DNA from 2 places in the Cytobacillus sp. FSL R7-0696 genome. Region 1 is predicted to be linked to the other one. Evidence: a T-box and tRNA genes for the amino acid it is inferred to sense, from the RefSeq annotation. Region 1 holds a T-box; the other holds one or more tRNA genes.

Evidence for each region. A T-box is a leader RNA that pairs with one kind of tRNA and senses whether it is charged. The one in region 1 lies ahead of proS (proline--tRNA ligase), so its partner is inferred to be a tRNA-Pro.
Region 2: it encodes a tRNA-Pro, which carries the amino acid that the T-box ahead of proS (proline--tRNA ligase) is inferred to sense. The anticodon was not compared.

What each region holds. Positions count from the first base shown of each region.
Region 1 is NZ_JBBOWA010000001.1:2,674,118-2,677,516, forward strand. Features, by position in the region: gene ald (alanine dehydrogenase) at 1-738, shown strand, start outside; T-box leader at 1,221-1,432, shown strand; gene proS (proline--tRNA ligase) at 1,489-2,919, shown strand; gene MKX29_RS13905 (sigma-70 family RNA polymerase sigma factor) at 3,001-3,399, shown strand, end outside.
Region 2 is NZ_JBBOWA010000001.1:1,633,247-1,636,645, forward strand. Features, by position in the region: rRNA gene MKX29_RS08615 (16S ribosomal RNA) at 1-977, opposite strand, end outside; tRNA gene MKX29_RS08620 (tRNA-Ala) at 1,162-1,237, opposite strand; tRNA gene MKX29_RS08625 (tRNA-Pro) at 1,254-1,330, opposite strand; tRNA gene MKX29_RS08630 (tRNA-Arg) at 1,335-1,411, opposite strand; tRNA gene MKX29_RS08635 (tRNA-Leu) at 1,421-1,509, opposite strand; tRNA gene MKX29_RS08640 (tRNA-Gly) at 1,516-1,590, opposite strand; tRNA gene MKX29_RS08645 (tRNA-Leu) at 1,609-1,693, opposite strand; tRNA gene MKX29_RS08650 (tRNA-Lys) at 1,703-1,778, opposite strand; tRNA gene MKX29_RS08655 (tRNA-Thr) at 1,786-1,861, opposite strand; tRNA gene MKX29_RS08660 (tRNA-Val) at 1,879-1,954, opposite strand; rRNA gene rrf (5S ribosomal RNA) at 1,964-2,080, opposite strand; rRNA gene MKX29_RS08670 (23S ribosomal RNA) at 2,156-3,399, opposite strand, start outside.

The DNA.
Region 1 (3,399 bases):
AGTGAAGTTGCTGGTAGAATGGCAACACAAGTTGGAGCGCAATTCTTACAAAAAACAAACGGCGGCCAAGGAATATTACTTGCGGGTGTACCAGGTGTATCAAGAGGAAAAGTGACGATTATTGGTGGGGGCGTTGTGGGTATTAATGCTGCGAAAATGGCCATCGGTCTTGGTGCAGATGTAACAATCATTGATTTAAGCCCTGAAAGACTTCGTCAACTTGATGATATTTTCGGTAATAGTATTCAAACATTAATGTCTAATCCATTAAATATTGCTGAATCTGTAAAAGAAGCTGACCTTGTAATTGGTGCTGTACTCATTCCAGGAGCAAAAGCGCCAAAATTAGTAACAGAAGAAATGATTCAAACGATGAAACCTGGTGCAGTCGTTATCGACGTTGCGGTTGACCAAGGTGGTATTCTTGAAACGGTTGATCATGTAACTACACATGATGATCCAACATATATTAAACATGGTGTTGTGCATTATGCTGTGGCAAACATGCCAGGTGCCGTGCCAAGAACATCAACAATCGCTTTAACGAATGTAACGATTCCTTATGCATTACAAATAGCGACTAAAGGTGCACATCTAGCTGTTGAGCAAAACCCAGCATTGAAATTAGGGGTAAACGTAGTAAATGGGCATGTAACGTATGAAGCAGTCGCAAGGGACTTAGGATATGATTATGTTCAAGTTGAGGCAGCATTTGCAAATGAAGAAATAACAAACTAATGATACTTTTTCCTACCTCTTATTGGGGTAGGTTTTTTTATTCTTTGAATGAAATATTAGACGATGTATGAATTTGTGAGAGTGGTTCAGTTAATACTAAATCATGTTGAACGCGATTTTCTTATAGCTTTCATTTATTATGCTTTTGCTATGATGGGTAACGTCTCTTCAGGAGCCTCTTCACCATTCAAAGGATTGAATAGGGCTGTATTTCTCTAGTTAAACATATAGGGGATATTCGATTTCATTCAAATAAATAAAACAGAAAAATGGATTGTATTCTTTGTACGGGATGGTTTATCTTTTCACATTTTGTTATTGATCGTCTTATTTTTGACATCTTCTGTGTACTAATTAGTCTAGTAATAGAAAAAAGTTCACTTTTAGGGGGCTTAAAAAGTGAAGTGAAAAGCCATTAGACCAAGAGCCTTCAATCAAAAGTTGACATTTTTCATGAAACTCTATATAATCTTCAAAAAAATAGTTAAACGTTGATGAGGAATAGTAAGTTTTCATCATTATTTTCAGAGAAGGTATCCGTTTGTGCTGTGAGATATCTATTAATGAAAAGCTGAACCTGCCCTCTGAGTACATATTCTTTAGAATATGCGGTTTACTTGTTGAACCGTTATCAATAAGAGTGCAAAGCTTTGCTTTGAAATAGGGTGGTACCACCAGTCATTGGGTCCCTATTTGAAAGCAGGGCTTTTTTGTGTCTTTGAGAATAAAAATTAAAAATGAGGTGTCAATATGGGTAAACAGTTTGTGAAAGAAATAACATCAATGAATGAAGATTTTCCACAATGGTATACAGATGTCGTAAAGAAAGCTGATTTAGTCGATTATTCGAGTGTGAGAGGTTCCATGATTATTCGTCCATATGGTTACGCCCTTTGGGAGAACATTAAATCAGCACTTGATCAAAAGATAAAAGAAACTGGGCATGAAAATGTTTATATGCCTCTATTTATTCCTGAGAGCCTTCTTCAGAAAGAGAAAGATCATATTGAAGGATTTGCCCCAGAAGTTGCTTGGGTAACTCATGGTGGAGAAGATGAGCTTGCTGAAAAACTTTGTGTGCGCCCGACATCAGAAGTACTATTCGGAGAACATTATAAAAATATTATTCACTCTTATCGTGATTTACCAAAGCTGTATAATCAATGGTCAAATGTTGTTCGATGGGAGAAAACAACAAGACCATTTTTACGAACGTTGGAGTTTTTATGGCAAGAGGGCCATACTTGTCATGCGACGGATGAAGAAGCGTTAGAAGAAACAGTAAAGATGCTTGAAGTCTATGCAGATATTTGTGAAAATCTTTTAGCTATCCCTGTTGTTAAAGGCAAGAAAACGGAAAAAGAAAAGTTTGCTGGCGCAAAATTAACTTATACAATTGAAAGTTTAATGCATGATGGTAAAGCGCTACAATCAGGGACATCTCATCATTTAGGAGATGGCTTTGCAAAGGCATTTGGGATTCAATTTACCGACCAAGATGGAAAAGAGCAGTATGTGCAGCAAACTTCTTGGGGATTCACAACCAGAATTATCGGTGCGATGATTATGGTCCACGGTGATGACAGAGGTTTAGTAATTCCGCCAAAGGTTGCCCCAAAGCAGGTAATGATTGTTCCTATTGCGCAACATAAGGATGGCGTATTAGATTTTGCCTATGATTTAAAAGAAAAACTAAATAAAGTAGCGCGCGTAGATATTGATGCAAGTGATAAAAAGCCAGGTTGGAAATTTAATGAATATGAAATGAAGGGTGTGCCCATTCGCTTAGAAGTAGGGCCTAAAGATATTGAAAAGGGTCAAGTCGTACTTGCAAGAAGAGATACAGGAGAGAAAATGGTCACTCCATTAGAAAATCTAGAAGAAACAATTGTTCAACTTTTAGAAGGGATTCAAACTTCACTTTATCATAAGGCAAAAGAACACTGCAACGATCATACGTATGAAGCATATACTTATGAAGAGTTTAAGCAGATATTTAATGAAAAACAAGGGTTTGTCAAAGCGATGTGGTGTGGTAATCAAGCATGCGAAGAGAAAATAAAAGAAGACACAAGTGTGACTTCCCGTTGTATGCCATTTGATGAAACGGCGATTGCTAAAGTGTGTGTGTGCTGTAAAGAAGAAGCAAAGCATCTTGTCTATTGGGCTAAAGCTTATTAAGAAAAAAATTTTATTGACCCATATCTTTTTTTCACTTATAGCCGTTTAAGTAATAGAAAGTGTGAAGGGGTGAAGGAAACAATGCATAAGGAGCAGATGGTAAGCCGGTCAGCAACGTTAGATTTGATTGCGAAAAAGTATTATCGAGACTTAGTAAACTATTGCACCTTTCTTTGCCAAAATGAGTGGGATGGAGAGGACATCGCGCAAGAAACCATCTTGAAGGCAATGAAGTATAACGAAACTAAAATAACACGAGCTTTATTAAAGAAAATTGCTTATCATCAATGGATTGATGTGGTTAGAAAAAAGAAAAAAGAGCAATTAACAGAAAATCATGTTGATATCGAAACGAGAAATCATCATTTGACAGAAACAATTGAATTATTATTAGAGAAATTAACTGTGCAACAGGCGCTAGCTTTTTCATTAAAAGAAGCGTTTTTATTTAAGAATAGTGAAATTGCAGAGATGTTAAAT
Region 2 (3,399 bases), 1.0 Mb from region 1:
CGTTGCTTCGAATTAAACCACATGCTCCACCGCTTGTGCGGGCCCCCGTCAATTCCTTTGAGTTTCAACCTTGCGGTCGTACTCCCCAGGCGGAGTGCTTAATGCGTTTGCTGCAGCACTAAAGGGCGGAAACCCTCTAACACTTAGCACTCATCGTTTACGGCGTGGACTACCAGGGTATCTAATCCTGTTTGCTCCCCACGCTTTCGCGCCTCAGCGTCAGTTACAGACCAGAAAGTCGCCTTCGCCACTGGTGTTCCTCCAAATCTCTACGCATTTCACCGCTACACTTGGAATTCCACTTTCCTCTTCTGCACTCAAGTTCCCCAGTTTCCAATGACCCTCCACGGTTGAGCCGTGGGCTTTCACATCAGACTTAAGGAACCGCCTGCGCGCGCTTTACGCCCAATAATTCCGGACAACGCTTGCCACCTACGTATTACCGCGGCTGCTGGCACGTAGTTAGCCGTGGCTTTCTGGTTAGGTACCGTCAAGGTACCGGCAGTTACTCCGATACTTGTTCTTCCCTAACAACAGAGTTTTACGATCCGAAAACCTTCATCACTCACGCGGCGTTGCTCCGTCAGACTTTCGTCCATTGCGGAAGATTCCCTACTGCTGCCTCCCGTAGGAGTCTGGGCCGTGTCTCAGTCCCAGTGTGGCCGATCACCCTCTCAGGTCGGCTACGCATCGTCGCCTTGGTGAGCCGTTACCTCACCAACTAGCTAATGCGCCGCGGGCCCATCTGTAAGTGATAGCAGAACCATCTTTCAATCTAATTATATGTATAAATAGATATTATCCGGTATTAGCCCCGGTTTCCCGGAGTTATCCCAGTCTTACAGGCAGGTTGCCCACGTGTTACTCACCCGTCCGCCGCTAATCTTTGGGAGCAAGCTCCCTCAGATTCGCTCGACTTGCATGTATTAGGCACGCCGCCAGCGTTCGTCCTGAGCCAGGATCAAACTCTCCAATAAAGTGTTTGATTAGCTCGTTTGCACCTGTGGTGCTTTGTTGCTGATAAATCAGCTTTTTTAGAATTACGCTTGACGTTTTACGTTCGTTCAGTTTTCAAAGAACAATCTCGTTCGCCTCAGAAGCGACTTTATAATCATACAACATCTTAACTTGTTATGTCAATAACTTTTTTTAAAATGTTTTTGGTGGAGCCTAGCGGGATCGAACCGCTGACCTCCTGCGTGCAAAGCAGGCGCTCTCCCAGCTGAGCTAAGGCCCCAAAAGAGTAATAAAAATGGTCGGGAAGACAGGATTCGAACCTGCGACCCCTTGGTCCCAAACCAAGTGCTCTACCAAGCTGAGCTACTTCCCGTATATGGCGCGCCCGAGAGGAGTCGAACCCCTAACCTTTTGATCCGTAGTCAAACGCTCTATCCAATTGAGCTACGGGCGCATCAATAAGTGGTGCCGAGGACCGGAATCGAACCGGTACGGTAGTCACCTACCGCAGGATTTTAAGTCCTGTGCGTCTGCCAGTTCCGCCACCCCGGCACTTATTGGAGCGGAAGACGGGATTCGAACCCGCGACCCTCACCTTGGCAAGGTGATGTTCTACCACTGAACTACTTCCGCAAATATTCAAAATAAAAATGGTGCGGGTGAAGGGAGTCGAACCCCCACGCCTTGCGGCGCCAGATCCTAAGTCTGGTGCGTCTGCCAATTCCGCCACACCCGCATATATAAATGGTGAGCCATGAAGGACTCGAACCTTCGACCCTCTGATTAAAAGTCAGATGCTCTACCAACTGAGCTAATGGCTCGTACAAGTGGTGCCGGCCAGAGGACTTGAACCCCCAACCTACTGATTACAAGTCAGTTGCTCTACCAATTGAGCTAGGCCGGCAAATAAACACAAAAAAATGGTGGAGGATGACGGGATCGAACCGCCGACCCTCTGCTTGTAAGGCAGATGCTCTCCCAGCTGAGCTAATCCTCCAATATGTATGCCCGGCAACGTCCTACTCTCACAAGGGGACAGCCCCTAACTACCATCGGCGCTGAGAAGCTTAACTTCCGTGTTCGGTATGGGAACGGGTGTGACCTTCTCGCTATCGCCACCGGACTATGAAATTGTAAGGGAATCGTTCCCTCAAAACTAGATAATGCTGAAGAAGATATTTATTGAGTAATCGCCTGTTTGGTTAAGTCCTCGATCGATTAGTATTAGTCAGCTACATGTGTCGCCACACTTCCACCTCTAACCTATCAACCTGATCATCTTTCAGGGATCTTACTAGCTTGCGCTATGGGAAATCTCATCTCGAGGGGGGCTTCATGCTTAGATGCTTTCAGCACTTATCCCTTCCGCACATAGCTACCCAGCGATGCCTTTGGCAAGACAACTGGTACACCAGCGGTGCGTCCATCCCGGTCCTCTCGTACTAAGGACAGCTCCTCTCAAATTTCCTGCGCCCACGACGGATAGGGACCGAACTGTCTCACGACGTTCTGAACCCAGCTCGCGTACCGCTTTAATGGGCGAACAGCCCAACCCTTGGGACCGACTACAGCCCCAGGATGCGATGAGCCGACATCGAGGTGCCAAACCTCCCCGTCGATGTGGACTCTTGGGGGAGATAAGCCTGTTATCCCCGGGGTAGCTTTTATCCGTTGAGCGATGGCCCTTCCATGCGGAACCACCGGATCACTAAGCCCGACTTTCGTCCCTGCTCGACTTGTAGGTCTCGCAGTCAAGCTCCCTTGTGCCTTTACACTCTACGAATGATTTCCAACCATTCTGAGGGAACCTTTGGGCGCCTCCGTTACTCTTTAGGAGGCGACCGCCCCAGTCAAACTGCCCACCTGACACTGTCTCCCATCCCGATAAGGGATGTGGGTTAGAATTTCAATACAGCCAGGGTAGTATCCCACCGACGCCTCCACCGAAGCTAGCGCTCCGGCTTCTAAGGCTCCTACCTATCCTGTACAAGCTGTACCAAAATTCAATATCAGGCTACAGTAAAGCTCCACGGGGTCTTTCCGTCCTGTCGCGGGTAACCTGCATCTTCACAGGTACTATAATTTCACCGAGTCTCTCGTTGAGACAGTGCCCAGATCGTTACGCCTTTCGTGCGGGTCGGAACTTACCCGACAAGGAATTTCGCTACCTTAGGACCGTTATAGTTACGGCCGCCGTTTACTGGGGCTTCGATTCAAAGCTTCGCGTGAGCTAACCTCTCCTCTTAACCTTCCAGCACCGGGCAGGCGTCAGCCCCTATACTTCGCCTTGCGGCTTCGCAGAGACCTGTGTTTTTGCTAAACAGTCGCCTGGGCCTATTCACTGCGGCTCATCAAGGCTTTAACACCCTAATGAGCACCCCTTCTCCCGAAGTTACGGGGTCATTTTGCCGAGTTCCTTAACGAGAGTTCTCTCGCTCACCT